2 regions of the Arthrobacter sp. NamB2 genome follow, and region 2 is predicted to be linked to the other one. Evidence: predicted binding sites of a transcription regulator. Region 2 holds the regulator's gene; the other holds the start of a gene.
The links. Region 2 encodes HrcA, which represses chaperone genes, less so after heat shock. Its sites were predicted from a motif close to TTNGCACTCGNNNNNNNCGAGTGCNAA; they were not measured.

Region 1: FDK12_RS04660 (Hsp20/alpha crystallin family protein) is a predicted target of HrcA. The motif match lies at 3,388-3,414, and genes of this name have one in related genera.

The regions. Positions count from the first base shown of each region.
Region 1 covers NZ_SZWI01000002.1:209,463-216,577, forward strand. The annotation lists gene FDK12_RS04635 (potassium channel family protein) at 1-543, opposite strand, end outside; gene FDK12_RS04640 (potassium transporter TrkG) at 536-1,837, opposite strand; gene FDK12_RS04645 (haloacid dehalogenase type II) at 2,132-2,800, opposite strand; gene FDK12_RS04650 (DUF2630 family protein) at 2,800-3,051, opposite strand; tRNA gene FDK12_RS04655 (tRNA-Val) at 3,228-3,301, shown strand; gene FDK12_RS04660 (Hsp20/alpha crystallin family protein) at 3,499-3,957, shown strand; gene FDK12_RS04665 (SDR family oxidoreductase) at 4,076-4,873, shown strand; gene FDK12_RS04670 (hypothetical protein) at 4,976-5,197, shown strand; gene pstS (phosphate ABC transporter substrate-binding protein PstS) at 5,277-6,386, shown strand; gene FDK12_RS04680 (SRPBCC family protein) at 6,446-6,985, opposite strand.
Region 2 covers NZ_SZWI01000007.1:128,260-135,374, forward strand. The annotation lists gene FDK12_RS12920 (PhoH family protein) at 1-348, opposite strand, end outside; gene FDK12_RS12925 (GerMN domain-containing protein) at 777-1,775, shown strand; gene FDK12_RS12930 (16S rRNA (uracil(1498)-N(3))-methyltransferase) at 1,802-2,569, opposite strand; gene dnaJ (molecular chaperone DnaJ) at 2,572-3,702, opposite strand; gene hrcA (heat-inducible transcriptional repressor HrcA) at 3,813-4,826, opposite strand; gene FDK12_RS12945 (DUF3097 domain-containing protein) at 5,003-5,854, shown strand; gene FDK12_RS12950 (DUF4870 domain-containing protein) at 5,932-6,348, shown strand; gene hemW (radical SAM family heme chaperone HemW) at 6,428-7,115, opposite strand, start outside.

The DNA of each region.
Region 1 (7,115 bases), on a different contig from region 2:
GGTGGTGCCGAGCTCCCGGTCCCAGTACTCGCGCGGCGGGCGGGTCTTGACCATCGCGAAGTTGTCCTCGAACTCCACGTAGTCGAGCATCGTCCCGCGGACCAGGTGTGCCACGCGCTTGCCCATGTCGTGCTCTGGCCGGATCACGCGTTCCACGCCGAGTTGGGAGAGGATCTGCGCGTGCGGCTCGCTGATGGCCTTCGCCCAGATGGTAGGGCGGTCGAAACGCAGGAGGATCGACGTCGTCAGGATGCTCGCCTCCAGGTCGCTGCCGATACCCACGACGACGCGGTCGAACTCGGGCAGTGACAGTTGGCGCAGCGCCTCCTCCCTGGTGGTGTCCGCCCGGACCACGTGCGTCAACCGCCCGTTGTAGGACTGGACGATGTCCTCGTCGTTGTCGATCCCGAGGACCTCCGTCCCCGCGTCCTCGAGTTCGAGCGCGAGTGCGCCGCCGAACCTGCCGAGGCCGATCACTGCCACAGAATCGGCGGCTGCGATCGCCTCGGTCGGCGTGGAGGAGAAGATGCGTTGCCTAGCCAATGAGGGGCCTTTCCTTCGGGTACTCGTAGTAGAGGGGTTTCGAGCGGAGTGCGAGAGCTGAGGCGAGGGTCACCGGACCGAGCCGCCCCGCGAACATCACGACGATGAGGACGACCTGGCCCGTGGGTGGGATGCCTGCCGTGATACCGGTGGAGAGCCCGACCGTGGAGAAGGCGGAGATCACCTCGAAGAGGATGCGGTCCAGCCCGAAATCCGTGACGAGCATGAGGAACATCGTCGCCGCGGTCACGAGTCCGACGGCGAGCAGGACGATGGAGATGGCCTGCCGGTGCACCGAGCGGGGCAGACGCTTGCCGAAGACGTTGACCGCCGTGCCGCCGCTGATCTCCGTGTAGAGGATGAAGAACAGCACGCCGAACGTCGTGATCTTCAGGCCACCGGCCGTACCGGCGGGACCTGCACCGATGAACATGAGCACGTCCATGGCCAGGAGCGTGACCGGATCGAGGTGCGCGAAATCCACGCTGTTGAAGCCCGCCGTGCGTGTCATGGTGGACTGGAAGAACCCTGCGAGGATGCGCTCCTCCGCAGGCAGGGCACCGAGGGTCGCAGGATTGGACCACTCGACGGCCGTGATGAAGAGCGCTCCGACGACCAGGAGGATGATGGTGCCGCCGAGCACCAGCCTGGTGTTCGTGTGCCACTTCCGCGGATACCGGAAGTTCCGCCGCAACTCGAAGAGGACCGGGAACCCGAGCCCTCCGATGATCACCGCGCCGCAGATCGGGAGACAGATCCATGGATCGCCCACGAAGCCGATCAGGTTGTCGCTGAAGAGCGCGAAGCCCGCATTGTTGAAGGACGAGATCGAGTGGAAGACCCCGAGCCACACCGCTTCCCCGAGCCCGTAGCCGTAACCGAGGAAGAAGCGCGCGGCGAGCAGCACCGCAGTCACCGACTCCACGAGCAGCGTGATCCGCAGGACGCCGAGGAGCACGTTGCGCACGTCGCCGAAACCTACGCTCTTCGTTTCGGCTGCCGCCGAGATCCGTGATCGCAGGCCCATGCGGCGGGCCAGGAGCACACCGAGGAGCGAGGCGAAGGACATGATCCCGAACCCGCCCACCTGGATCAGGGCGAGGATGATGACGTGCCCGCTGCCGGTCCAGTAGACGGGGGTGTCGACGACGATCAACCCGGTCACGCAGACGGCCGAGGTCGCGGTGAACAGAGCCTCGAGGAATGTGGCGCTGCCCGGACCCACCCTCGACGTCGGGAGCATCAACAGGCCTGTGCCGACGAGGATTGCCGCCGCGAACCCGAGCACGATCACCTGGGCGGGGTGACGTGGACTGAGGTGTTTCGCCCACGCACCGGTGGTTCGGACGAACCTGCGCGCGTCGGCGGCGACGGATGGTACCGATCTCCGGAGGGTATCCCTGCTCGAACTCACGGGAATGCTCCGACCTCCGGGTGATGAAGTGACCGGTGCGGCGGTCGCACCAATCGATCATTCAATCCGATGCCCGGTGGCCGGAGCGGCGTCTTTACGCTTTCTTGATGCAGGCCCTACCGGCGCGCCCTCCGCGTCAGCAGGTTCCCGGGTACCCGGCTACGCAGAACGCTGTCAGCCATTTAGCACGCGGATCAGGTCACGGATCGAGGGGACTTCATGATCCGGACGCGTCATGGTGGCCGGGTAGGGCGTGCCCTCCCGGTTGAGCCAGACGGTGCGGAGACCCGCACGCGCTGCACCGTCGACGTCCCAGGGGTGCACGGCGACCAGCACGACGTCGTCCGCTGACCTCTGCAGTGTTTCCAGGGCATGGGAGTAGGACTCCGGCGCAGGTTTCCAGCGCGGCGCGTCCTCGACGGACAGGACGGCATCGACGGCGTCCCTGATGCCGCCGCGGTCGAGCAGCGCTTCTGCCGTGGACGCCGCACCGTTGGTGAGCACCGCGACGGCGACTCCTCCGGCACGCAGTGCCCGGATACCGTCGGCGACGTCCGCGTGCACCGGGAGGTCCTGCAGCGCCGCCATCACGTGCTCCACGGCATCATCAACGCCCCTGTTCAGGACCTGATCCGCGAGGACCACCCGCAGGGCTTCCGCTGCGACGTCATGGAAGGCTACGTTCTGTCCGACGGCGGTCAGCGCGAATCCGTCCCGGAGCACGGAGGCGAACCACAGGGCTGCCAACGGGGCCGGCGCTCCGATCTCCTCGAAATGCTGGGACATGCGGCCCGTGTCCGAGAGGGTGCCGTTGACGTCGAACAGCGCTAGGGGCGGTGCCATTACTGGCGGTACCCCTCCACCTGGCTGATCGGACGAGCATCGGCATCAGCGGGATTCTCGCCGGCGTCGGCCTTCGCCCGGCGCTGGCGGAGCAGGTCCCAGCACTGGTCGAGGTCCTCCTCGACGCGCTTCAGCCTGGCAGCGTGATCCTGGTGGGCCTCGCCGGCGCCGGCGTCCTGGGGCTGGTCGCGGAGCTCGTGCTCCTCCTGCACGAGTGCCTGGATGCGCTGCAGAATGTCCTGGTTGTCCATGGTGCGTTCCCTTCGTCATGGCGTGCCGCGGCATGCGGAACGCCCGCCCGGCTTCCCGTTCAGGCTACTGAGGACGGGGGGCAAAGACCAGCGCCCGCAGGACGGGGGACGCAGGCGCCGGTACGCGCAGAATTTGGAGCGGAGCCCGGATGGCCTAAGCTGTTGGAGAACCAATTGCCTGTGTAGCTCAGTCTGGTAGAGCATCCGCTTCACACGCGGAAGGCCCGGGGATCGAGGCCCCGCGCAGGCACGAGGATCATCTGGAAGGCCCGTATCGATACATCGGTACGGGCCTTTCTGCGTGCCAGGGCGTTCGTTCTGGGCGAACAGAAACGCTTAGCACTCGAAAGGCGTGAGTGCTAATATTTTCCTAGTTGAGCGAAGGGCGCTCAACCCAAAACCGACCACCTGCCGGTGGCACAGACGAAGGAGTTGTTTCCAGTGGCCATGAAGTTTGATCCGTTCCGCGAGCTGGACCGCGTTGCCGGCGCTCTTTTGGAAAGCCGTCCCGGTCTCCGTCTCATGCCGATGGACCTGTACCGCGAGAAGGACCACTACGTCCTCTCCGCGGATCTTCCGGGCATCGATCCCGGCTCGGTCGACATCGACGTCGACGGCCAGCTCCTGACCATTCGCGCCGAGCGCACACTGCGCGGCGCCGAGGGCGTCAAGTGGCTGACGCGCGAGCGCGAGAGCGGCTCGTTCCTCCGCCAGCTCAACCTCGGCCAGGGCGTCGACACCGAGGGCATCTCCGCCCGCTACGAGAACGGCGTCCTCAGCGTGACGATCCCCGTGAGCGAGCGCGCGAAGCCTCGCAAGATCGAGATCATCAGCGGTGAGTCCTCGGTGCCGGTCGAGTCCACGGCGGTCGGTTCCCCCGAACGCCAGGAAGCGGTCGAGGCATAATCCTCGCCGAACTGCAGCACCCCCGGGCGGTGTCCGGGGGTGCTGCAGTTAAGGGGGCAGGAGTTGAAGAGCCAGAATCTGCTTGCGGGCTGATGCTGCGAATGCAAAGGATGGAGTCATGGACTTCACACCGAGCGCAGCAATAGTCACCGGTTCCGACTCCGGCATCGGCCGGGCCACAGCCCTGGCCCTCGCAGGCCTGGGCTGTGACGTCGGCATCACCTGGCACTCGGACCAGGAGGGCGCGGAGGAGACCGCGCGGCTGGTCCGCGAGAAGGGCGTGCGGGCCGCCGTCGCCCAGCTGGACACGACGGACGCTCCGGCGTGCGGAGACGTCGTGGACCAGTTGGCCCACGAACTCGGCGGGCTCGACGTCTTCGTCAACAACGCAGGCGTCAACGGTGGAACCATGTTCATGGAGACGGACTGGAACACGTGGCGGGGCACCGTGGGGGCGAACCTCGACGGCGCCTTCGTGTGCATCCAGCGCGCTGCACGCCACATGATCGACGGCGGCAAGGGCGGTCGCATCATCGCGGTCACCAGCGTCCACCAGGAGCAGCCTCGTGTCGGATCCGCAGCCTACGACGCCTCCAAGCACGGCCTCGGCGGCCTCATCCGCACCGTCGCGCTCGAACTGGCCGACCGTGGCATCACCGCCAACGCCGTGCTGCCCGGCGAGATCAACACTCCCATGAACAACTCCGCGGAACAGGATCCACACACCATGGACCGCCCGGGCATCCCGCTGGGCCGCCCCGGCGCGCCGGAGGAGATCGCCGACGTCGTCGCCTTCCTCGCATCGGGTGCCTCCAGCTATGTCAACGGCGCGTCGTTCGTGGTGGACGGCGGAATGCTCCTCATGGGACCGCAGGCGGGCTCGCACCTCTCGAGCGGAGACTGGCGCACTCTCTGACCGGGAGCGTGTGAGCACTGCCACAACTTTCAGCGCTCGTTCATAAGGCGTTCAGGGAGCACCGCTAGCGTGGTGAGTCCTATCCTCCCGAAAGGCGCACCCATGGATGCTTCCCCTCCTCCTTCCCTCGAATCCGATGCTCAGGACTGGTCGGGCATCCGGCGCGGAGAGCACATCACCCTGCAGCACCCGGCAGGCTCGCAGCTCAGCGGTGTACTGGACATGAGGACCGACGACGCCTCGGTGGTCTGGATCCAGCTGCACGACGGCGGTGGGCGGCGCCTCGTACACCGGGCCGACGGCTATCGCCTGCGCCGCGGCTGAGCACACGCCGCTCGCGGACCGCTCGTTCACCTGATGTCCACCTTGGGTTCATCTTTCAGCCACCTGTAACGTTGCTGGGGTGAGAACCCGAGCCACCGTTTACCTGCCCCTCGCCGTCCTCCTCGGACTGACCGGCTGCGGATCCGACTATCCGCTGGGACCGGAGCAGGAAGCCGCCGCACAACGTGGGGACACATCCCTCCAGGGTGCGGTGACCGCTGCCGGATCCTCTGCCCAGGGGCCGGCGATGGATGCGTGGCGCTCAGGATTCGCGAGTCTCTACCCTCGCGCCCAGGTGCAGTACTCGCCGGACGGATCGGGGGCGGGGCGTGGCGCCCTGCTTGCAGGAGCGGTCGGATTCGCCGGGTCGGACGCGTATCTCAGCGACGAGGAGCTCGCCGAATCGACGGAGGCCTGCGGGCCGGGTGGCGCCTTCAACATTCCGGCCTATGTCTCGCCCATCAGCGTGGCGTTCAACCTGCCCGGCATCTCGGAACTGAGATTGGACGCCGCGACGGTGGCCCGCATCTTCCGCGGCGAGATCACCTCGTGGGACGATCCCGCCATCGCCGACCAGAACGACGTCGATCTCCCCTCCCTGCCGATCTCGGCGGTCAGCCGGTCCGACGACTCCGGTACAACCGAGAACTTCACCGACTACCTGCACGCCGTGGTCCCCGACATCTGGACCGAGGAGCCCGACGGCACCTGGCCCTCGGAGCTCGAGAACGAGAATGCCAAGGGCAATGCAGGAGTCGTCAGCACCGTGGCGGGCACGGTCGGTGCCGTGACCTATGCCGACGACTCCGCAGTGGGGGATCCCCTGGGCCGTGTGGCACTGAAGGTCGGCGGGGCCTACGTGCCGGTGAGTTCCGAGGCCGCTGCGGCCGCCGTCGACCTGGCCGGGCGCGTTTCCGGCCGCGAGGACTACGACATCGCGCTCGACCTCGACCGGACCACCAGCGAGCCGGGGGTGTACCCGCTGGTCCTCGTGTCCTACCACGTGTACTGCGCGCGGTACGAGAACGAGGCGACCGCCGCCGTCGTCCGGGCGTTCGGAAGCTACGCGGTGAGTGCGGAGGGGCAGGCGGCAGCGGCGGAAGCCGCGAAGAGCTCGCCCATCTCGGAGGAGCTGTCCCGCCAGGCGACGGATGCGATCGCCTCCATCGAGGTCGGCGACATCTCCTAGGACAGCCGGGACGGGTAGGGCGGACCCCGGGAAGGGATCCGCCCTACCCGAGAGGAGCGTCAGACGACGCGGGGACCACCTGAATCGGGATCATTGGTCGACGCGTCCGGGACCGTGCTGTTCGCCGGTGTCGCATCGGGGCTGCCACCGGTGGGCGGAGCCTCGACATTCCCGCGCCAGGCGCCGGTCTCGCCGCCGCTCTTCTCGATGAATTCCTTGAACCTCTTCAGGTCGCCCTTCACCTGGGCTGCATCGGCGTTCACCACGGCACCGAGCTTCTCGGTGAAAGTCTCGGGGTGCCAGTCGATCTGGACCATCAGCCGCGTCGTGTTCTCGTCGAGACGATGGAAGGTCACGACCCCGGCGTGCGATTCACCGTCGGTGCTCTTCCAGGCCACACGCTCGTCCGGGTGCTGCTCCGTGATCTCGGCGTCGAACTCGCGCTTGACGCCGCCGATGCTCGTGACCCAGTGGGTGTGGGTGTCCGAGGTCTGCGTGATCGAGTCGACGCCACCCATGAACTGGGGAAAACTCTCGAACTGCGTCCACTGGTTGTAGGCCGTGCTGACCGGTACTGCTACGTCGATAGATTCCTGCACTGAAGCCAAAAGGGTTCCTCCTTCGTAGAGACTCCGGCGCCTGCCATAGCCCCCTGTCGGGGATCCGGCAGGCTGAACCGTAAGTACCCTTAGCGTAGGCAGGTCGGGTGGATTTTGGCCAACGCGCAGG
Region 2 (7,115 bases):
CGACGTCAGGATGTTGACGGACAGAACCTCGGACGGGCGGGCCGCGCTCTGCGTCTTGAGCATGGTGACCAACTGCTCCAGGACCTGGGGCGAGACGGTCGCGTTGTTGCTCGCCATCGTCTGGATCTCGCCGATGAGCCGCTCGGTGCGAAGAACGTCTGCAGAGGGTCCCGTAATGGACAGCTCGTTGCCCCTGGCCTGGAGGCCGATGCCGGGGAAGGAGTCCTCGATCAGACGGAGGGCTTCGTCGTTGGAGCCGAGTGCCTGCACCATCTGTTCGGTCGAATCGAACACGAACGTCCTCGTGTCCAGTCCTGCTGCGTTGATGCCTGTTGAAGATTCGCTCATAGATCGGCCGTCCGGCCTTCGATCGCCCCTCGTTCGAGTAGTCGTCCCAATGATGACGTGGTGCTGCGCCGCTTCCACTGCCCGAGCCGTCCTGCTCTGCACCGGCAGGCCACACCATCAAGGGCGGGCGTTGACAATGTTACGCCATGCCCCGCTTGGTCACCTGAAGGGAAAGGGGCTTGATTCCCCGGCAACCCGGGCACTACAGCACCCGAGCGACACTCGGGTTTCGTCGCGAATCGGCAACAGGTTCGTATCGATCGGGTTTCAGTCCCGGCGTGAATGCTCATTCGTCAGGATCGGTCCATGGCGCTATGCCAAGCTGAACCAGACCCGTGTCAGCTCCCACCAGCAGTCGGCGTCGGTAGGTCGCACAGATTCCAGTCAACGAACCGCGCACACACGCGCCCAGCGGAAAGGGGCCCGGCATGAGCGAGCAGGACCCCCTGCGGAAGAACCGGTTGGGCCTGCGCACCATGCTGCTGGTGTCCGGGGGCGTGCTCGTCGCCAGTAGCGTCTTCCTCCTGCCGAACGTCGGCCTGGTGCAGGGTACTGCACCAACGACCGCCCTCCCGGATCCACCCATGACGTCCGCGACTCCGGGGCGCACTGCCGCTCCGTCGGCGGGCGCTTCACCGAACGGCAAGGAAACCGGCTCCGGTTCCAGCAGCGCGGCACAGCCGCTTCTTCCGGTCTACTGGCTCGGGGGCGTCGACGGCCAGGACAGGTTGTTCCGCGAGTTCCTGCGCGCACCTACCGGGTCCGTGGGGGACCCGATCGCCGACGCGGTCCGGCTCATGACCTCGAGCGAGCCCCTCGACCCCGACTACCACTCGCCGTGGCGAGCCGCGTCCAGCGTGAGCTCCTCCATCAGCACGAAGAACGTCATCACCCTCGATATCTCGTCCGACGCCTTCGATGCGAGCCTCACGCCGGACGAAGCCCGCCTCGCCCTGCAGCAACTCGTCCACACCGCGACTGCTGCCGCCGCGAGTGCAGCCCTCATCGCGGGTGGGGAGTCGAGTTCCGTCGTCGTCCTCGTCGACGGAGCCGCAGGCTACCGGGCTTTCGACGCCATCGATCTCGACGGCGAACTGACCCGGGACGCCTCCACGCTCGCCCCGGTCTGGATCATCGATCCGCAGGAAGGCGTGGGCTCCGACGGCAGCCTCACCATCCATGGCCTGGGGCCCGCCTCGGAGGAGTCGCTGAACTGGCGTGTGGATCGCCTGGCCGACTCGACGTCGGAGGCTGGAACAGGTGGGACCGATCTCTTCCGCGATGGCAGGGTCGACATCGTGCCCGAAGAAGGAGCACCGGGCGCCTACTCCTTCTCCGTGACACTCCCGCCCGGACAGTACGAGATCTCCGTGTCGGTTCCGACGGACGGCGAAGCGGCCGACACGAAGAACGTCCTCGTCCGGTAGATCGGCCGTCCGTCGCGCCTGTCGGGCTACCAGCGCCCGAGAAGGTGATTCAGGAGCACGAGGGCCGCCGGTCCCGCCGAGGAGGACCGGAGCACGTGCGGGCCCAGCCGGGCCGGCAGCGCTCCGACCGCACCCAGCTTGGCGAGTTCGGCGTCGCTGATGCCGCCCTCGGGTCCCACCACCACAGCTGTCGACGACGGCGCGTCCAGGGCTCCGCCCGCCTCCAGCGCGGCAAACCGTTGGGCCAGGGTCTCCCCGGCATCCTCGTGCAGGATGACCATGTGGTCAACGGCCCCCGACCACGCGGCGAGCCGTGTCGTATCCATGACGCCATGCACCTCGGGGACGAACGAACGCCGGGACTGTTTCGCGGCGGCACCGACGAGGGAGACCCACTTCTGCCGGCCCTTGTCCGCCTTGTCCCCGCGCCAGCGGACGATACTGCGCTCTGCGTGCCACGGAACCACGGCGTCGACGCCCAGCTCGGTGGCGGACTCGACGGCCTGCTCGTCCCGACCGCCCTTCGCAAGGGCCTGGACCAGCACGAGCCGGTGCCGCGGCGCCGGGTCCTGCCCGACCGACTCGACCTCGAGCTCGACACTCCCCGTGCCGACCGCCGTGATGACGCCGCCGATACGGTAGCCCGAACCGTCCGAGACGTCGATGCGCTCTCCGGGAGAGAGCCTACGGACGACGGCAGCGTGGCGCCCCTCGTCACCGCCGAGAAGGAACGCGCTGCCGGGTGCAGCACCACGCACGGCCTCGACCGGCCCGAAGAAGAGGGGACGCGTCACGGTCAGCGGTTCCCCAGGCGCTCCCGCAGCCGCGCGAACACTCCGGAGCCGCTGCTGTCGAGCTGGCCGTCCGTGTACTCCTCGTTGCGCAGTTCCGCCAGTTTGCGCAGGAGTTCCTCCTGCTGGTGGTCCAGGTTCCGTGGCGTCTCGACGTTCAGGTGGACACGCAGGTCTCCCCTGCCCTGGTTCCTCAGGTGCGTGACGCCCAACCCGCGCAGCGTCAGGATCTCGCCGGACTGGGTGCCCGGCTTGATCATCAGTTCCTGATCGCCGTCGAAGGTGTCGAGGTGCACGCTGGTGCCGAGGGCAGCCGCCGTCATCGGAATGCTCAGAGTCACGTGCAGGTCGTCGCCGTCGCGCAGGTAGGTCGAATCCGTGTTGACGCGGATCTCCACATAGAGGTCACCCTGCGGGCCGCCCGCGATGCCGGCCTCGCCCTGGCCCGCGAGCTGGATCCGGGTGCCGGTGCTGACACCGGCGGGCACCTTGATCGTCAGCGTGCGGCGAGCACGGACGCGTCCTTCACCGCTGCACTCGTGGCAGGGGTTGGGGATGACGGTGCCGTAGCCCTGGCACGTGCCGCAGGGCGCGCTCGTCATGACCTGGCCGAGGATCGAGCGCACGGCGCGCTGGACCTGACCGGAGCCGCCACAGATGTCACAGGTGCGAGGCGAGGTACCCGGTTGGCAGCAGCTGCCGTCACACGTGGGGCACACCTCGGCGGTGTCCACCTCGATCTTCTTGTTGGTACCGAAGACCGCGTCCCGCAGGTCGATCCTCACATTGATGAGCGCGTCCTGGCCACGGCGTGTGCGCGAGGGCGCGCCCGCCTGCTGGCCGCCGCCGCCGAAGAACGTCTCGAAGATGTCCTGGAAGGCGAATCCCGACCCCGAGTACCCCGAACCGTAGCCGTTGTCGGTCCCGTTCTCGTTGCCCGTCGTGTCGTACACCCGCCGCTTCTGCGGATCCGACAACACCTCGTAGGCACGCGTGACGAGCTTGAACTCCTCGGCTGCATTCTCACCCGGGTTCACATCCGGGTGAAGTTTCCGGGCAAGCTTGCGGTATGCCTTCTTGATCTCCTCCCCGGTAGCGCCCTGCTCCACACCGAGGACCTCATAGTGGTTACTCACTCGTGCACTTCACTTCCTGTCGAAATCTACTGTCGTCTGCGAAATCTACTGTCGTCCGGCCGCCGGACCCTGCGGACGGAGATGCCTGGACGGCCTTCGAGCGCCGTGGCCTACTCCTCGAGGACCCTCGAGAGATAGCGGGCGACCGCCCGCACGGCGGCCATCGTCGTCGGATAGTCCATGCGCGTGGGGCCGAGGATGCCGAGCTTCGCCCCCGCATCCGGGCCGTAGCCCGTCGCGACCACGGACGCTTCCGACAGTCCGCCGTAGGGGTTCTCGCTGCCGATCCTCACCGAGATACCGCGCGCGTCGTACTCCATCTCGGACAGGAGCCGCAGCATGACGACCTGCTCCTCGAGGGCCTCGAGGATAGGTCCGATGCTCAGTGGGAAATCACCCGTGGATCTCGCCAGGTTCGCTGTCCCTGCCAGCAGGATCCGGTCGTCGCGTCCGAGCCCGGCGAGCTGCTCCAGCGCCTTCACGATCGTACCCCCGTGCGTCCTGAGAGGCGGCGGCAACTGCGAGGTGACGATACCGAGCTCCCCGGGGAGCGCCGTGAGTTTCACGCCGGACACTGCCGAGAGGATCCGCTGCTTGAGCTCCGCGAGCTCGGCCTCGTGGATCTCCGCAGGAGTGCGAACGATCCGCTGCTGCACGGTGCCGTTGGTCGCGATCAAAACCACGAGGACCTGCTGCGGTGCGAGCAGCACGCATTCGATGTGGCGGACGGACGCCCCACCCACACGGGGGAACTGCACGACTGCCACCTGGTTGGTCAGCTGCGCGAGCAGGCGCACGGTCCGGTCCATGACGTCGTCGAGGTCCTCTGCACCCTCGAGCAGCGTCTGGATGGCCTTCTTCTCGGGCGCCGACAGCGGCTTTACCTCGGAGATACGGTCTACGAAGAGCCTGTACCCCTTGTCCGTCGGGATACGGCCGGAGCTCGTGTGGGGGGCCGCGATCAGACCCTCCTCCTCGAGGACCGCCATGTCGTTCCGGATGGTCGCGGAGGAGACTCCGAGCTGGTGGCGGTCGACCAGCGCCTTCGAACCGACGGGCTCCCGCGAATGGACGTAGTCCTCGACGATGGCCCGGAGCACCTCCAGGCGTCTCGGTTCACTCACTCCTGTGTCACCTCCGGTCTGTCCTGTCTTTCACGAGCATGCGTGGCGGGCGGTTCCGAGCGGTTAGCACTCGACACACCCAAGTGCCAAGTCTAGTACGTCCGGGGCGATTGTTAGCATTGGGAAACCCGGGTGCGGCAGACCGCCGAGGCCCCTGGTGGAAGGACGGCTCGGGGATGGAATACGGCTGGGGAGCACAGGACATCTCGGCGCCGAAGCGGGTCGATCTGCCCGATGTGCCGGTTGAGAAGGACATGGTCCTCGAGGACGTGCAGAGCGGTTTCGTCGGCGCTGTGGTCCGCGTCGAGAAGTCCGGCGGACTGCACGTCATGGTGCTGGAGGACCGGCGCGGAAAGCAACGGACCTTCAGGCTCGGTCATGGGTTCCTCCTCGACGGTCAGCCCGTCCACGTCGTGGCACCCATCCTTCGCACCGCGACGACTCCCGGCCGTACGGCGTCCGGCTCCGTCCGGGTCGAGGGAGTGCGGGCAAGGACGGCGAGGGCCAGCAGGATCTGGGTCGAAGGGCAGCACGATGCAGAGCTCGTCGAGAAGGTGTGGGGCGATGACCTGAGGCTGGAGGGAATCGTCGTCGAACCGCTTCATGGCATCGACGACCTCGAGGGCGCCATCCGCGCTTTCGATCCGGGACCGCAGCGACGACTCGGCGTGCTCGTCGACCACCTGCTGCCGGGAACCAAGGAGGCGCGCATCGTGCGGCAGGCCATGACCGTGCCGGGAGCGCATCACCACGTTCTGATCGTCGGGCATCCCTACGTCGACGTCTGGCAGGCCGTGAAGCCGGCTGCGCTCGGGCTCGGGGCATGGCCGGTGGTGCCACGCCACCAGGACTGGAAGACAGGCATCCTCGCCGGACTCGGTTGGCCGCACCAGGACAAAGCGGCTATCGCCCGCGGCTGGAAGCGGATTCTCGCCGGCGTCACCACGTACGCCGATCTCGAACCCTCACTCCTGGGGCGGGTCGAGGAGGTCATCGATTTCCTGACCGCACCCGCGGGCCCACGATGAGCCGACTAACACAGGCAACCACGTATCCTTAAAACACAGTCCGCGGGAAGTTCTCGCCACTCAGCAAAGGAATCACGTTGTCCAATACCGCTGACCACCAGCACAACGGACGGGCCGAAGCCCAGCCGGCGTTCGAAGGCACGCCGGCGAATGCGCTACCGCTGACGGCATCCGAGGACCGCCAGTTCGCAACGTTGGCACACTTCGGCGGGATCCTGGGGTTCATCCCCTCCCTACTGATCTTCCTCATCTTCAAGGACAGGGGCCCCTTCACTGCGCAGGAATCCAAGGAGGCGTTGAATTTCACGCTTCCTCCGACGCTCCTCGCCCTGGTCGCCTGGCTCCTCTCGCTCGTGCCAGAGATCGGCGGATTCTTCGCCGTGGTGAACGCCCTGATCTGGGTCACGATCACGATCTTCTCGGTGAACGCGGGCATCCAGGTCAATCGCGGGAAGCCGTACCGTTACGCCTTCAACCTCCGCTTCCTCCGCTAGCACGCCACGTACGGGCCGCGCCCGCCGTCGTCCGAGAGGCCGAGGTTGCGTCCGACCCGACGTGCCGGCGGCGCCTCGCTCAGTCCGGCAGCAGTCTTCGCACGACGGCGTCCGCGAGCAGTCGGCCCCTGAAGGTCAGGACCAGGCGACCTGCGAAGGCGGCTGCGGGCTCGACGAGCCCCTCGGCGATGAGCCCCGCGACGGCGCGCCTGCCCGCCGGCGTCAACCTGCTCGTGTCCAAACCCTCACGCAGACGCACGCGCAGCATGACGTCCTCGACGTATCGGTCCTCCTCCGACAGCACCTCGCGTCCGGCGGCCGGCGAGTGACCCTGATCCAGCGCCCCCGCATACGGGCTCGGGTGCTTGACGTTCCACCAGCGGGTGCCGCCTACGTGCGAATGCGCACCGGGCCCGGCTCCCCACCAGTCGCCGCCGCGCCAGTACGCCAGGTTGTGCCGGCACGCGTCGGCGGGCGTCCGCGCCCAGTTGCTCACCTCGTACCACTGCAGCCCACCGGCCGTCAGCATCTCCTCCGCGAGGGCGTACTTGTCGGCGTGGTCGTCGTCGTCGATGGGCGGTACCTGACCACGCCGGATGCGCGTCGCGAGCTTCGTACCCTCCTCGATGATCAGGGCGTAGGCGGAGATGTGGTCCGGGTCGTAGGAGAGCGCGGTGGCCAGCGACGCGCGCCAGTCCTCCAGCGACTCCCCCGGCGTGCCGTAGATCAGATCCAGGCTGACCTTCAGGCCCGCCTCGCGCGCCCAG